Acaryochloris sp. CCMEE 5410: one gene and its partner. The protein of the gene in region 2 interacts with the protein of the main gene of each other region in a pairwise test. Links are inferred from orthologs where the notes say so. Each region holds a gene or a part of one and is shown on either strand. Other genes may lie near its edges.

Region 1 (8,023 bases), 2.9 Mb from region 2 along the record:
GCCACCAACCCGACCTTAGCGGCCGTTCCCATTAATCGGCCAGCCATTGTCTTTCCCAGGGATGCAGGCATCATTGATGTCACCCAATTCGGAGCGATTCCGGACGATGGTCAAGATGATACCGCTGCCATCCAAGCTGCCATTTCAGCTCATCCTACGAAAAACCATATCTTTTACTTTCCCAACGGCACCTACGATATCAGCGACATGCTGACCTTAGCAGGTAGCCAAAAGCGCAATATCTTCCAAGGGCAAAGTCAGCAAGGAACCATTCTTCGCCTCATGGATAGTGTGCCCTCTACCTATACCAAAGCCATTCTCAATTTTGGCCCTGCCCCCGCTCAGCGCTTTCGTAACGCCATCCGCGATATGACTATCAATGTGGGTCGTAATCATCCTCAAAGTATTGGTGTTCAATTTAATGCCAGTAATCAGGGCACAGCCCAGAATGTAACCATCCTGTCTGAAGATAGAAAAGGCAATATCGGCCTCGATATGAGCTACACAGACGAGATTGGCCCGTTATTGGTCAAAGCCATCACCGTCAACGGCTTTGACTATGGCATCAAAACCCGTTGGCCCACTGCCAGCCAAACCTTTGAAAATATTACTCTGCTCAACCAAAACGTCTGTGGATGGTGGAACACCAATTCCCAGAAAGTGTTTGCCCGACAGGTGCGCAGCCAGAATACTGTGCCCGCCATTATCAACGATGGCGAAGCAGGCTTTGTGTTGCTGGATTCTACCTTAACAGGCTCTGGTGCTGCAGCCTCTGAACCGGCCATCAGCAATCAAAAATCCATGTATATTGACCGGACCCAGACCACAGGCTATAAGCTAGCGGTCAAAAGTAACGTGAATTGGGGCCGTGGCAATGGCAATGTACCCAGCGGCAACATCAGCCACTATTTAGCCAATGGCTTTGGTGAAAATAGAAAAGGCGGGCCAGTCACCCTCTTTCCCTCCGCCAACCAAATGTTAGGGTTGCCGATCAAGGAAACCCCTGAAATGCCTTGGGAACAAGACTTGAGTAAGTGGGATGGTCCCCATAAGCATCTGCTCGGTACCAGTGGTCTTCCGGATGATGACCTAGATGACACACCATCGATTCAGGCCGCTATCGATTCTGGAGCCACGACCGTTTACTTACCGAGGGGGACATGGACCATCAATCAGCCTCTAGAACTCCGGAAGAATGTCCGGCGGTTGATGGGCACAGAAGCCAAAGTCAAAATGGCGAAGAATGCTGTGATTCGAGTCGGTCCGGGTCAGTCTCCCACGGTCACCATTGAGCGATTGGAGAAGGTAGAAACCATTGAACATACCTCTCAGCGAACCTTGGTACTGAACAACTTACTGGGATTCCACTATGTCCCTAAAGCCTCAAAGCCTGGAGATGTGTTTATTAATGACTGTGTCGGTTCTTCCGTTATCTTTAAAAATCAAAATGTCTGGGCTCGACAGCTGAATCTTGAAAGTAATACCCAATCTCAACCCAACATTACCGCCAAAGTACTGAATGATAACGCCCAGGTGTGGATTCTCGGCTACAAAACCGAAGATGAAGGAACCACAATTAAAACCATCAATGGCGGCAAAACGGAATTGTTTGGCGCAGCCCATGTCGGCAGTGGTGTCTCCAATGCCGATAATCCCCGATTTATCACGGAAGACTCTTCTTTTTCAGTAGCAGGCATTTACGGTAAAGGCTTCTCTATTGTTGCCAAGGAAACCCGCAAGGGGAAAACTCAAACCACTGATACCTTTCAAAATGCTGATGCCTATATTGCCTATCCCCAGTAAGCATCTATAAAAATATCCCCCCGGAACCCAACTGTTCCGGGGGGATATTTTTATTCAGGAATTTAGATTAGTAATTGTTGAAATTAATCGCGGCAACCTGGCCAATGTTCTTCATCTTCAGGAGGTTGGTCAGCGACGATGGGGGTCAACGCACAATCGTTTTCTGAATCGACAAAAGCAGGCTCAGCCGTTTCTGTCACAGTGAGAAATGAACGCATAGCGTTAGCAGTGCTGGCAAAGACACTCACCAAGCTCACGGATAACACCAAAATCACGATTTCTTTCATTCTCATAACCCTTTAGACAGTTGGCTGAAGGATGGACTGATATGCATTGGAGGATCAAATTCTAGAAGATCTTCTCTTCAAATTTCAATCTATCCGTCAAACTTAACTCAGTTTATCCGTCAGCAATATAAATAGTCTACTCACTCATACTTTAGACCATGGGTCAATTTAAATAGTTCCCCATATTACTTAAGATACCCATAATTTATGGGCTAGGCTAACTGCGAATTTGAATCGGCATGATCAAATAGGTAATTTGACGACCCGACAAAGGCGATAAAACCGCTGGCATAGTCGCCGAATTCATTTGCAGTTGTACTTCTTGGCTATCCAGTGCCTTTAAGCCATCACTCAAATATTTCACATTAAAGGCGATGTCTAAATCTTCTCCTGAGATTTGAGCTGGCAAACGTTCCTCTCCCATACCCAACTCAGGCGCCTCTGCTGATAGAGCCACATTCTGTTTAGCACTATCGATCTTTAAACGAATAATATTATTTTTGCGGGCAGCTAATACCGCAATCCGTTCCACACTACTGAGCAACAGCTGCCGCTCCACTGTCACTTGCCGCTCAAACTGCTTCGGTACGAGTTGAGGATAGGCTGGATATTGCCCTTCCAATAATCGACAGCTCAGGCGCTCCGTTCCTTGTTCGCCAATCAGTTCAAAAATGGCCTGATTGGTATCAAATCGTAGGGCTACATCGGCATTGACTCTTCCCAGCATCCGCTCTAGCTCTCGTAAGGCTTTCGCAGGTATGGTCATGGTCATGGGCTCTGGAGTGACGAGGTCAGGAAAGTTTGCGATCGCAAGTCGATGCCCATCCGTTGTTGCAAATTCAAACCCTGACTCTGAAGTATTCAGATGCAGCCCCGTCAGAATTTGTTTGCTTTCATCGGTGCTCGCGGCGAACAAAGTGGCCTGCAAACCCTCAAGAAACACGTCTATGGGAAGATCTAGGGCAGGTATTTCATCTAAACTCGGCAGTTCTGGAAATTCTTCCGCCACTAACCCCTGCATTTGGTAGTGGCCCGAATCGCAGGTCAACGTTATAGCTGTGTCATCAGTTTCGACTTCGATATCGCAGTTGGGTAAACGCGAGACAATATCGTTGAGAAACCGGGCTGGCAACGTTAAAGCGCCAGTTTCTTCGACGTCTGCAGCAATCCAAACTTGAATTCCTAAACTCAAATCAAACACAGTCAAACCGAGGCGTTCGGCTTGAGCCGTCAATAAAACATTCGCCAGAACCGGGTGGGTAGGATTCGAAGGGACCACTCGACTAAGGAGTGACAGCTTGGAATTTAGATCACTTTGCTGACAGACCAACTTCATAAGGCTTCTAGGGACTTCAACACTTTCTAAACTCTGGGAGCAACATCGTAACATCATTGCCCTGTCCCTCAAAGTTGCAAGAAATGCTGGTCAAAAATCAGGTCTATCTATATTCTCCTCTTTTTAAATTTAAAATAATAGTAGTAATAGTAGGGGCTGTGGAAAATGTGGAAAAAGTAGAAAACCTCATTAAGAACAAGGCTTTAGCCGATCGCTCACCTGTGGAAAACCTGTGGAAAAGATCGGGGGGTTTTCCACAGGTTGTGAATTAATATTTTTTTCTCCACAAGACCCCTTGGTTTTCCACAAAGTTTCACCCATGTTTTCCACAGAAAAATGGCGGTTTTCCACAGGGGTAAATAGGACGTTTAAAATTCTTGATGAAAGATTTAAGATTGTGTTTATAATTGCCTGTAATCATTGCCAAACAAAGGTTTCAAAGAATTATAGTCTTTCCTAAAGAAAATTTGCAGCCCGTCGTTCGGAACGCCTAATCATCCACAGGTTTTGCACAATATCCACAGTGTTCCTCTGGTATAGCAATGACTACCAGAGTTCAATATCACTGGATTGCAGCACTTCGCCCTCTTCCCATTCGGGAGAGATAAATAACAAGCTGGCTTCCCCTTAGGGTTGGTTGGCCAGCTTAATCCGGTCACCTAACTGTCGTAGAGATTGGGCGAGTTCAGGATTTTTCTTTTGTAAGTCTGAGACTTTGTCACAGCTATACATAACCGTGGTGTGGTCTTTGCCACCGAATTCCTCGCCAATTTTTGGCAGGCTGAGGTCAGTATGCTGACGCATAAGATACATGCCAATTTGGCGGGCCATGCTAATTTCCCGGCGTCGAGAATTGCCTTTGAGATCATCAATCGAGATGCCATAGGTATCTGCGACGGCGTTAATGATGCTTTCGGGGGAAGCCGATATTTTGGCAGTCGGTGGATTGAGTACTGGAGCGATATTTTCCACATTCATGGGCAGTCCAGAAATGGAAATATAGGCCACTGCTCGAATGAGAGCGCCTTCGAGTTCTCGAATGTTGGAGGTATAGCTAGACGCAATATATTCAATGACTTCTCTAGGGAGGCGAATATTTTCGTATTCTGCTTTCTTTTGTAGAATGGCCATCCGTGTTTCTAAATCAGGGGGCTGAATATCTGCAATCAATCCCATGGAAAAGCGGGAACAGAGACGCTCCTGTAGCCGTGGAATTTGGCTGGGTGGACGGTCAGACGCGAGTACAACCTGCTTGCCTGCCTCATGCAGGGTATTGAAGGTATGAAAAAATTCTTCTTGGGTATATTCTTTGCCTTCAATAAATTGGATGTCATCGACCAACATCACATCTACAGCTCGGTAATGTTCGCGAAACTTTTGCATACCATCCTTGCGAATGGCGGCAATGAGATCATTGGTGAATTGTTCCGTAGAAATGTAGAAAATACGTGAGTTCGGCGAAATCTCTAGTCGGTAATGGCCGATGGCCTGCATTAGGTGGGTTTTTCCCAATCCAACACCGCCACAGAGAAATAATGGATTAAATTCGCGCCCTGGAGATTCTGCAACGGCTAAACAAGCGGCATGGGCCATGCGATTATTGGGGCCGACCACATAGCGAGAAAACACATATTTAGGATTGAGGCTGGCTTGTTGGCGTTGGCTAGTGTTGGTATTTTCCACTGGGCTAGAGGTGGGCGGTGGTGAGGCAACCTCCGGAGCTGAAATCGTAGCGTTGGAATCCCCTTGGGCAATTTCAATTTGAATTTCGACGGGATGTCCCAAAATCTCATGGACGACATCTCGAATGGTTTTGACATAGTATTTCTGCAACCAATTCCGGGCAAACGGATTAGGCGTGCGAATCACCAGGCGATTCTCATCTAGCTGTTCAGCATTGGCGGTTTTAATCCAAGTTTCGAAAGTGGGGCGGCTGAGCTGAAGCTGCAAGCGCTCTAAAACTTGGCTCCAAAGAGTTTCAAGAGAAGTTTCCATGGATTACCTCGACAGCAAGCTGAGCAACATTGAGCGTAAGGGGTTTCATCCGGTCTGGCAAGAGTGGGTGATAAGATTGTAAACTATGGGTTCTGGGTCAAACGCTCGACCTAAATGCCTTGACCTTGTGAAATCTTTTGACTGAATAAATTATGACTAAACGAACCTTGGGCGGAACCTGCCGCAAGCGCAAAAGAACGTCTGGATTTAGAGCCCGGATGCGTTCTCAGAGTGGCCAAAATGTGATTAGCTCTCGCCGACGTAAAGGTCGTAAGCGTTTATCCGTATAGCGAAGAGTGAGTGAGCCGAAGGCTGCTGAACGTTTTGAATCCATGGGCATAACGCAGGCTAAATGTTAGCAACCTCCCATCGACTCAAAAAAAACCGAGAATTTAGTGTTGTGTACCGTAAAGGTAAACGCCAAAGCACAAAATATTTGGTACTAAGAACCTATCGATCGGGTGTAAATTCACAAAAAAAACCAATACGAATTGGTTTTTCGATTAGCCAAAAAGTAAGCAAGCGAGCCGTCGTTCGTAATCGAATTAAGCGGCAGTTAAGAGCGGCATGTCGCCAGCTTCTGCCTGAATTACAGCCAGGTTGGGATGTCGTGATCGTTGTTCGGACAGCTGCCGTTCAGTGCGATTACTTTCAATTTCTGCAACAATTAAGGAAGTTATTTGCAGACGCGGAGATTCTAAATGGGTATTAAGGAGGAGGTCTACTTTGAAGGAGGACCTCATATTGGTGATTTAATCTTAAATTCTTTCTTAGCTTTAACTATATTTTTTATTCCTCTGACGATTGGTGCATTGGTCAGAGCCATTTGGCTACGGTTTCGGATTACCAGCCGACGTGTAACAGTGAATGGGGGCTGGTTTGGACGTAGCCGGACTGACTTGGTCTATTCTGAAATTTCTGAAGTATCTGTGATTCCCAGAGGATTAGGCTTTTGGGGAGATATGCTGATTATTTTAAAAGATGGCAGTCGGATTGAATTGAAATCTTTGCCGAAATTTAGGGAAATTGCTGCCTATATAGAAGAGAGAGTGGAAGCAAAATCTCAGGCAAAATCCACCGTTGCGAGTGGGTCTGCATCTTAAAAATTTGGGTTGGGCGATCCGCTCAGATTTCAACATTTGTTGCTCAGATGAGTATGATGGAAAAGATTGTCTCAGTTTGTGCTCAATCTTAAAATAGTATTGGGATTGGCTGGCTATTTGCCCACAGTATGTATTACCAGTAAAATCATGCTTGTAAAGGCTAGAAGCTTTTATATTTCCTGGACACAGTGAAAAGCTCAGTCAACTCAGTATTTTGCTAATTTCCGCACTTAGGTCGGCTATACACGAATGAACTTTATTGGATTTATCTCGGACAACATTATGTTGCCGATCCTGGATTTTTTCTACGGGATCGTACCTAGTTATGGATTGGCCATCGTTGCCCTAACGCTGGTGATTCGCTCTGTTTTGTATCCGGTGAGTGCAGGCCAAATTCGCAATATGCGGCGAATGAAAGTCTCACAGCCGGTGATGCAAAAGCGCCAAAAGGAGCTGCAAGAGCGCTACAAAGATGATCCAGCGAAGCTGCAAGAGGAGCAAACCAAGCTATTTAAAGAGTTTGGTAATCCTCTTGCCGGATGTTTTCCGCTGTTAATCCAAATGCCGATTCTATTTGCGTTGTTTGCAACGTTGAGAGGATCGCCCTTCGCCAACGTTAACTATTCGGTGAACTTAAAAATTCTGCCCCAGGATAAGATTGCGGAAGTTCAGCCTGAGCCATTTACGACTAAATCACAGAATATTTTTGTGGCGGAGAAAACCCACTACCCTGTAGTGGGTATTGTGCCTTCTGGTAAAGAGTTAGGGGTGGGTCAATCTACTGACTTCCAGTTTCAAACGATTGGTGGGAAACCGCTCCAAGATATTATTCCTGAGTCTGAAGCTAACGATATCGTTCCTACTTGGAAGGTGATGAAGGGTGAAGATCGGGTCAGCATTGATGACAACGGTCATATTGTTGCCCTTCAACCCGGTGATGTCACGATTCAAGGGACGTTGACTGGAATTGCCGCTGAAAAAGGGTTCTTATTTATTAAAGCCTTAGGTCGTGTGGGTGCTGTTGAGGGTGAAATCTTTACCACGACAGATGATGGCGCTCAGTTCAACTCGGATGCCATCCATTGGGATATTTTGTTTATGGTGATTGGGTTTGGCGTATCTTTATACGTCAACCAGTTACTGTCAGGACAAAGCGGTGGTGACTCTGGGTCGCAGCAGCAAGCAATGAATAAGTATATGCCGGTGATGTTTTCCGGCATGTTTTTATTCTTCCCTTTGCCTGCGGGGGTGCTGTTGTATATGCTGCTAGCCAACATCTTCCAAACGGTTCAAAGCTATTTCTTGTCGAAGGAGCCTCTACCTGAGAATCTACAAAAAATTGTGGATGAACAAGAGCGTAAGAAAGCCAAAGAAGAACGGGCATCAAAAGTGGTGGCTGAAGATGGTGAGCGGGGTGCGCTACCCTTTGAACCTGAATACTCTAAAAAGAAAGCATCGAGTTGACGCCCATGAGTGAGTCGAATGTTCAACGGGGACAA
Region 2 (7,981 bases):
AGCGCCATCTGCGACACATCCAATATCGCCACTTTGAACAACTACAGATACCGCTGGGGTCAGGAATGGTCGAAAGTGCTTGTAAGTGGCTGATTCAACAGCGCTTTAAGGGGGTTGGTATGCGCTGGAGTGAGGATGGTTTCAATCATCTACTCATGCTGCGGCTTGCCTGGGTCAATCAACGGTTTGACTCCCTATTCCCAGGGGTAACCATTCCGAAGTCTAAGGCATCCCCGATCCATTAGCTACGCCCTCTCCTCAAGGCTACGGCACAATTGGCATTGGCAAGTTTATCCCATATGGGCTTAGACCTTTTGGTTGGCGTCACTGGTCTGCCCATCCTGTGGCCTTTCAGCAGCCATGTATTCAAGCTCCCTTTCGGTCTACTTCCGAGTGCGGGTAAACCCAGTCTGTCCAACTACTATTTCTACTACAACTTAGGTATTGAAATGGGCGTTCTGATTCCCTTAAGTTGCGGTTTACTTATCAGCCAATATAAAAGACTTTCTCTGTGTAGATGGGTCATCATTGGTCTACTGCTGACCGTATCCGCCTATTTCATGCATTGGGCCTATGGGTTAAGTCGCTAGCTGCCTTCTTTGAGTGCTGGCGATTTCACTCCCCCAATCAGCCACTACAATGCAAAGTTCCAATTCAGGTCAAGAATTTTCTGCTCCCTTTCCTCATGGAACTCCATCTTGTTGATCAGAATCCAGCTGTAGTCAAAGCTTGGCAAACCTCATTTGCCAATGTTGAGGGGGTATTTATTCACCCAGGAGATATCCTCTCGATCGCGGAGGATACGATTGTTTCCCCAGCCAATAGTTACGGATATATGGATGGCGGAATTGATCATTTATATATCAAGTTCTTCGGATTAAAAATACAGACAACACTGCAAAAGGCTATCGATAAAAGATCAGAAGGATATTTACCCATTGGTTGTGCTGAAATCATACAAACGGATCATCCTCGCATACCGTATATGATTGCTGCACCAACCATGGTGACGCCAGAAGCAATCCCATCGAAAAATTGTTTTTATTCAATGATGGCCATCTTGAATTTGGCTTCACAATATCCACAGATTTCGAAACTCTTCTGTCCAGGTCTGGGAACAGGCATCGGTTGTGTTAAACCCAAGCTTGCTGCCCAGGAGATGGTCATGGCTTACCGAAAGTGGCTACATCCTTCTTAAACTTGACAACCTTTAGTTCCATCGGAAGCGCTGCAAGGGATAAGATACTTGAGTGCTTCTTAAGCATTAAGAATATGACACAACTATTGCCTGTCAAAAAGATAATTTTCCTGACTCTTGGCCTTATCAGCATAAGTCAAGCTACCGGACAAAATCCCGCACCAGCGATAGCACAAAACGCTTCATTAATCCCTTCGGGGTCTACCCAAAAACAGGCTGATTTATTGCTTTATGGGGGGCCTCGAACCAGATCTCCATTAGTCCAATGGTATCTCGAAGAACTAGCCGTCTCCTATCAGTATATTTCTCTAGATATCCGGGGCCAGGAACAGCGGCAACCTGAATTTTTAGCCATCAATCCTATGGGAAAAGTTCCAGCAATGGTAGATGGAACTTTTAAATTATGGGAGTCTGGTGCCATTCTCCTGTATTTAACTGACAAATACGGAAAAGAGCCTCAATCTATCGAAGAAAGAGCCCTCTTAAACCAGTGGGTGATCTTCGCCAATGCCACCTTAGGACCAGGACTCTTTCGCGAAGATCGACGAGAACGGGAAATGCCCAGATTACTGGCACCTTTAAATGACATCGTTGAACAACAGCCCTTTATCCTTGGCTCTGAACTCAGTGCCGCAGATGTAGCGGTAGGTTCATACTTGTACTATGCCAAACTCGGGCTATCTCTAGATTTTAGCGACTATCCAGCAGTCGAGACCTATCTCAATCGCCTCTCAAAACGACCGGCATTTATCAAGACCATGGGGCAGCGATGAAATCGCACTAATCGGCACTGGCCATGAATCCCTCAGTGGTGGCTCACCTAATTTATTAGTGATTTAAGAGCTGGATCCGTAAAGTCATGGATACAGTATTCAGCTCCCGCCTGTTTCAGTTCCACTTCAGAGTGGGTGGTGAGGACACCCCAGCATCGCATTCCCGCATTTCGTGCTGCTTGCGTACCTGCGATCGCATCTTCAAATACCAAACATTGATCCGGTGAAACCCCCAATCGTTCTGCCACCAAAAGATAGCACTGTGGATCGGGTTTACCGCGTTCTACATCCGTTTCAATCACCTGGGCCGCAAAGAAGTCTCCAAGCTGGTCTTGAGTCATCAACAAATCCACATTTTCCCGACAAGCCGAAGTTCCCAAGCCTAACTTTAAACCTGAATTCTGAGCCTGTTGCAAGAATGGAATTAATCCTGGCATCCACTGAATCTCATCCTTAATCAGAGAGCGATAAACGGCTTCCTTCTCAGCCCCCCAACGCTGGATATCAGCGGCGGCAACCGGGCGTCCTAGTAATTCCGGCAATAGATCTTCATTCCGTTTGCCTCCCATTTGCTCTAAACGGTCTCGGCTAGCCACGGCTAATTCTGGAATCGTCGCACTATACTGCAGCCAAGCATCCAGATGGTAGGGCATCGTATCGCAAAGAACCCCATCCATATCGAAGATCAGAGCTTGCAAGGGCAATGCAGAATTTGCAACGGCTTGATTTTGAGTAGAAACAGACGCTTGTTCATTCATCGAGCAAAGGATCCAAAACTGAACACACCGTAGAAAACATGCTAACTTTTATAAAGTTTATTTAAGCATTCTGCCTGCCCCCTGCCCTATGACTTTGTCAAAACTCTTGTACTGGATCTATACCTTTATCCATCCAGTCCTGATGTGGACACTGTTTGGTATCTGTATCTATGCCATGACCTTAGGGCTGAAGGTTCGCACCACCCGCACCACCCCCGACAAAGATCTGCGCAAATCTCTGATTAAACAGCGCTTCAATGTCAAGCATCATCAAATTGGGGCAATCCTGTTATCAATTATGGTCCTCGGCTCCATTGGCGGAATGGGGGTTACCTATGTCAATAACGGCAAGCTGTTTGTAGGAGCCCACCTATTGGCAGGGCTGGGAATGACTGGGCTTGTAGCCATCTTGGCAAGTCTCACGCCTCTGATGCAGCGAGGCAATCAAACCGCTCGTGACGTCCATTTATGGCTGAGTGTATTGATTTTGGGCCTCTTCGGTTGGGAAGCGGTTACCGGCATGCAGATTGTGCAACGGATTATCGAACAGGGCTAGAAACCCTTACCGCAACGTAATATTGTTAACATAAGTTCACCTATCCACCATAGATATGACCTCTACAGCAAGTTCTAATCGTTGGCTCACGCTTTTATTCCAGTCCACCTCGGACACAACCGTTTGGTTCCAAGTAGCCTTGACGATTTTGCGGGTCGTCGTCAGCTTTTTCATGATTCACAATGGTGTGGATAAACTAGGCGATGTGGAGGGGTTTGCCACCAACGTGGTTGCCAATGGCATGGGCCTGCCTTTCCCTGTATTTCTCACCTACTGTTCTGCCTATGCCGAAATTATCGGGTCCATCCTGCTGATTTTAGGTCTATTGAGTCGCCCCGCAGCTTTGTCTTTGGTCTTCACCATGGTGATGGCGATTTACTTTCACATCAAAGTTGATGGCCTCCAAATTGGATCCTTTGAAACTGCCACCCTCTATGCCTGTTCCTTTCTCTTTTTCCTGGTCAATGGTGGCGGTCAATATTCTCTCGATGCTTTGATTAGCAATCAACTAGGCGGCTCTAAAGAGTAGTCCCAACTCTACCCAGTAAAGATTCAAAAAGCCCTCAGTTATCGACTACTGGGGGCTTTTTACCGCATTAACCCATACCTTCGGGTTTAGCCAAATTGAAGAAGCGGGTCAGTTTCGGCTCAAACAACAGTTTGACTGTCCCTACCGGGCCATTCCGGTGCTTGGCAATATTCAGTTCGCAGATACCTCGCTCAGGGCTATCAGGATCATAGTAGTCATCCCGATAGAGCAGCATAATCAAATCCGCATCCTGCTCAATAGAACCTGATTCCCGCAGATCCGACATTAACGGTCGCTTATTAGTCCGAGACTCCACACCCCGGCTCAACTGAGAGAGAGCAACCACGGGCACATTTAGTTCCCGAGCCAGTCCTTTCAGTGCCCGAGTAATCTTAGAAATTTCTTGCACCCGGCCATCTGAGGCATCACCTCCACCCATCAGCTGGAGATAATCTAAAAGAATCATACCTAAGCCTTCAGGATGTTCTGACTGCAGCCGCCGCGCATTCGACCGCAGTTCGGTAATGCTGGGGTTCGGGGCATCGTCAATATAAATTGAGAGCTGAGAGAGTTTACCAATCGCTCGGCTTAGGGGTTCCCACTGGGTCTGATTGATGCGTCCGGCCCGCAGGTAATTACTGTCGATGCCCGCTTCTCCGGCTAGCATCCGCTGGACGAGCTGCTCTTTGGACATCTCTAAACTGAAGATGGCAACGCCCAGATTATGAATTTCACAAATTTGTCGGGCAATTTGTAGGGCTAACGCTGTCTTACCCATGGCAGGACGACCGGCCACAATAATTAAATCCGACCGCTGGAAGCCCTGGGTCATGGCATCCAAATCGTAGAAGTTGCAGGATAAACCGGGTAAAACCTGCCCTAAAGATCGCTGTTCTAAATCAGCGAAGGTACTCGCCAAAATATCTTCTGTGGCGACTAGGCCTTGCCGCACCCGATCTTGCGTGACGTTAAAAATTTGCTGTTCTGCTTCGTCCAGGACCGTTTCTAAGGTCTTGGAGGTGTCGTAGGCCAATTGCATGACCTCCGTCGCCCCTTTGATCAATTGTCGCCGCAGAAACTTGTCTTTAATCAGAGCGGCATATTGATCGATATTAATAGCACTGACCGTACGGTCCACTAGCTGGGCTAGCTTACCTTGCCCACCGACTTTATCGAGGAGTTCATGATCCTGTAGCCAAGCGGTGACACACATCAAGTCAGTGGGACTGCCTTGACCATGCAGATTCAGTGCGGCGCGGTAAATTTCTTGATGAGCGCTGAGATAAAAGGTCTCAGGCCGAAGCAAATCTGCAACTCGGCCAATTGCTTCTGGGTCCAGCAGAATACCCCCCAGAATGGATTCCTCGGCTTCAACATTCTGAGGGGGTAAGCGATCGCTAGCGGGTTGGAAATCTAGCTCGTAAACCATAGGTATGCCAACAGGTAAATCCCTTTAGTTAGAGGATAATCTTACTCGGGAGGTGCCAGCACCCTAGCATTTATTCAGGAACAACTTCCACTTTGACGGTAGCAATGACTTCTGGGTGGAGCTTAATATCAACGGAGTAGGTTCCCAGCTTGCGGATATCAGGGATATCAATGCCCCGTTTGTCGATTTCGAAACCGCTGATATTGGCGATAAGTTCGGCAACGTCAGGAGAGGTTACCCGACCGAACAGCATATCTTCTTCGCCGGCCTTTTGTTCAATGCGGAAGGTGCCAATAGTTTGAAGGGCGACCTTTTGTTTTGCGGCCTCGTCCTTAATGCCTTCTAGACGCTTGAGTTCTTCGGCTTTGCGATGCTCAATCTGCTTGAGCACACCAGGAGTAGCTCGGTAAGCGATTCCTTTCGGAATTAAATAGTTGCGGGCATATCCAGGCGCAACTTCAACTAGGTCTCCTGAATAACCCAGTTTTCTAACATCTTCATTTAAAACGAGCTGAACGCGTTTTCCCATAGCCCTAAGTGCGTCGATACATAAATTTCAGTGAAAGCACTTGATCATACCTAACTTAGAGGTGCTTTGGCAATGTCAATTTTCGAGTGCCTAAGAACCCCTGATAGGTAGGGTTCGATAATCAGGTGATTTTAAAAATGGTTGCGTAGGTGCAATGTAGATGTGCTAGAATCCAAAACTGTTGACAAAGTAGGGGTCGGTGCCCGAGTGGTTAATGGGGGCGGACTGTAAATCCGCTGGCTACGCCTACGCTGGTTCAAATCCAGCCCGGCCCATTGTCTTCGATTTGCCCATGTGGCTCAGTGGTAGAGCACACCCTTGGTAAGGGTGAGGTCACCGGTTCAATCCCGGTCATGGGCTTTAACTAGAAAATTGGCAGCATTTCTCTAGAACGTTTCAATCTCGTGCGTTGAGGTGAGAATCATCACAATGCAGGACGCTGCTCTAATGAGAGATAATTTCCATCTCTTTAATTTTCTGACATCTATTGATAACAAAGCTAGCATGGCGATATTTAGAATCGTCTTGTTACCGAGTACACTCCACACCCTAATGGCATAATTCCTTACCAAAGAATACTCAAAGGCTGGTGAAGTCTACAACCTGGCTTGGATGAAGGCGATTAAGGCGGGCAGGTTAGCTCTGGCTACCAATGGCATCTCCTCAGTCATAAACAGTGCTGTCAATCTTTTCATACAGATCTAATCAATACATTTTTAATTTTGGCAATCGAGAGGTGGTTTTATGAAGCTTAATCAGCTTATCGCTGTCATGCAGTCCGTGAAAAAAAGAGCTGCAGACGAAAAGACAAAGATCTACAAACAGATTCAAAAACCTGAGCTATTTCAAGGTTTGTCACGGACCTACTCACCGAAGGATGAAGAAGGCCACGTCTATCCCCCCGAGTCTCAAAAGGTCACATATAAGGCGGGAGACTCGCTAGAAGCCTTTTCAAGGGCCTGCCAAGATTTATTTGACAGTGCTTTAACCCAAGATGAAGCCAATACCTCAGCAAGGGCCAACATCACCTTGGATGACGGTACAGTGATTGCGCCTGATGTCCCCGTTACATACTTGATGTTCCTAGACAAACAGTTGACTGATATCAGGACATTTATCAGCCATATCCCGATCTTGCCCATTGATGAAGACTGGGAATATGACTCTAACCGAGGGTTTTATGTCACTCGCCCTCGCGAAACCACTAAGACCAAGAAGGTACAAGAATTTGTGATCGCTGCTGAGGCAACCGAACATCACCCAGCCCAAGTCAAAGAGGTCACCAACGATGTAGTTGAAGGGACTTGGGCTTTGGTTAAGTTCTCTGGTGCTTTACCACAGTCAGAACTAGATGAAATGCGACTTCGACTGGATGCACTTCAAAAAGCTGTTATCAAAGCTAGAGAGGAAGCCAATAGCATCGAAATAACCCGAAGAACTATATCGAATAACATTTTTGACTATTTATTTGGGCAGCGTTAGATTGAACAAGAGCATAGATTTAGATTCAGTATCAAAAAAAGTGATTGGATGGTTCAAATCCTCCCTCTCGCATCCTTAAGCGAGAGTATGCTAATGGGTAAAGCAGCTTTTGATACATTAAGGCTAAAAAATTAAACTCAGTTTATTGCTCTAGTCTTAATCTAAAATCCACTCTTGTGAATCAACCAAAGCTCAACAACACATGGGATATACGAGTTCAACTCTCGTCCCGCTCCCCAAATCTTGAGCGGGTAGTTTAATGGCAAAACACCCTTGTATTAAGCTGATTGAGCTTTAATCGGACATAAACTAGTCACAAGTTAATGGCTCTAATGCATTGAACCCCGGCAGGCGGTATTTGCCGGGGTTTGTCTTTAGCCATACTCACATTCAGCGGTGGCATGATGACATGCCATCCCAATCTGGGTTAAGAGCATCTTCGAAACGCGTCCACGAATGCATAATCAAGGGTTAACGATAGTTTCGAACTTAGGTGCAATAAACTCCAAAGTATGCCCCCAATTTCAGTGGCAGCAGCCCAGGGCTGTTTTAAGTTAGCAGCGAAAAAATAATATCGACCCGATTAGCCAGCTTAGTCATCGCGGTTTTGAGGGATTGATAGTCGTTTAGCCGCAGGATATTAATCCCAATAGTTCTAAGCACTGACCAATTGAGCAGTGCTTGTTCATCTTCGAGTCGATAATCATCTTCGCCAAAAACAACATCC

Evidence for each region.
Region 1: the proteins of dnaB (region 2) and dnaA interact in binary tests that used the Escherichia coli proteins (3 or more experiments, as listed by UniProt). The link is inferred for Acaryochloris sp. CCMEE 5410 from one-to-one orthologs.

The regions. Positions count from the first base shown.
Region 1 is NZ_AFEJ02000001.1:3,797,533-3,805,555, forward strand. Bases 3,238-6,199 are described here. They hold dnaA (chromosomal replication initiator protein DnaA), read right to left. Parts: upstream 5,422-6,199; coding sequence 4,054-5,421; downstream 3,238-4,053. Other genes in these bases: dnaN (DNA polymerase III subunit beta), read right to left, coding at 3,238-3,426; rpmH (50S ribosomal protein L34), read left to right, coding at 5,574-5,711; rnpA (ribonuclease P protein component), read left to right, coding at 5,774-6,133; ON05_RS17560 (PH domain-containing protein), read left to right, coding at 6,123-6,199. Outside these bases: ON05_RS17530 (glycosyl hydrolase family 28-related protein), read left to right, coding at 1-1,803; ON05_RS17535 (hypothetical protein), read right to left, coding at 1,887-2,090; more of dnaN, read right to left, coding at 2,308-3,237; more of ON05_RS17560, read left to right, coding at 6,200-6,524; membrane protein insertase YidC, read left to right, coding at 6,774-7,988; ON05_RS17570 (R3H domain-containing nucleic acid-binding protein), read left to right, coding at 7,994-8,023. UniProt on the Escherichia coli protein: Plays an essential in the initiation and regulation of chromosomal replication. Binds in an ATP-dependent fashion to the origin of replication (oriC) to initiate formation of the DNA replication initiation complex once per cell cycle.
Region 2 is NZ_AFEJ02000001.1:947,435-955,415, forward strand. The notes cover bases 3,063-5,982. They hold dnaB (replicative DNA helicase), read right to left. Parts: upstream 5,244-5,982; coding sequence 3,882-5,243; downstream 3,063-3,881. Other genes in these bases: ON05_RS04175 (DUF4079 domain-containing protein), read left to right, coding at 3,063-3,285; ON05_RS04180 (DoxX family protein), read left to right, coding at 3,341-3,814; rplI (50S ribosomal protein L9), read right to left, coding at 5,314-5,772. In the rest of the region: ON05_RS04155 (hypothetical protein), read left to right, coding at 282-590; ON05_RS04160 (macro domain-containing protein), read left to right, coding at 686-1,198; ON05_RS04165 (glutathione S-transferase family protein), read left to right, coding at 1,273-1,971; ON05_RS04170 (HAD family phosphatase), read right to left, coding at 2,019-2,729; more of ON05_RS04175, read left to right, coding at 2,818-3,062; ON05_RS04205 (hypothetical protein), read left to right, coding at 6,517-7,254. UniProt on the Escherichia coli protein: The main replicative DNA helicase, it participates in initiation and elongation during chromosome replication. Travels ahead of the DNA replisome, separating dsDNA into templates for DNA synthesis.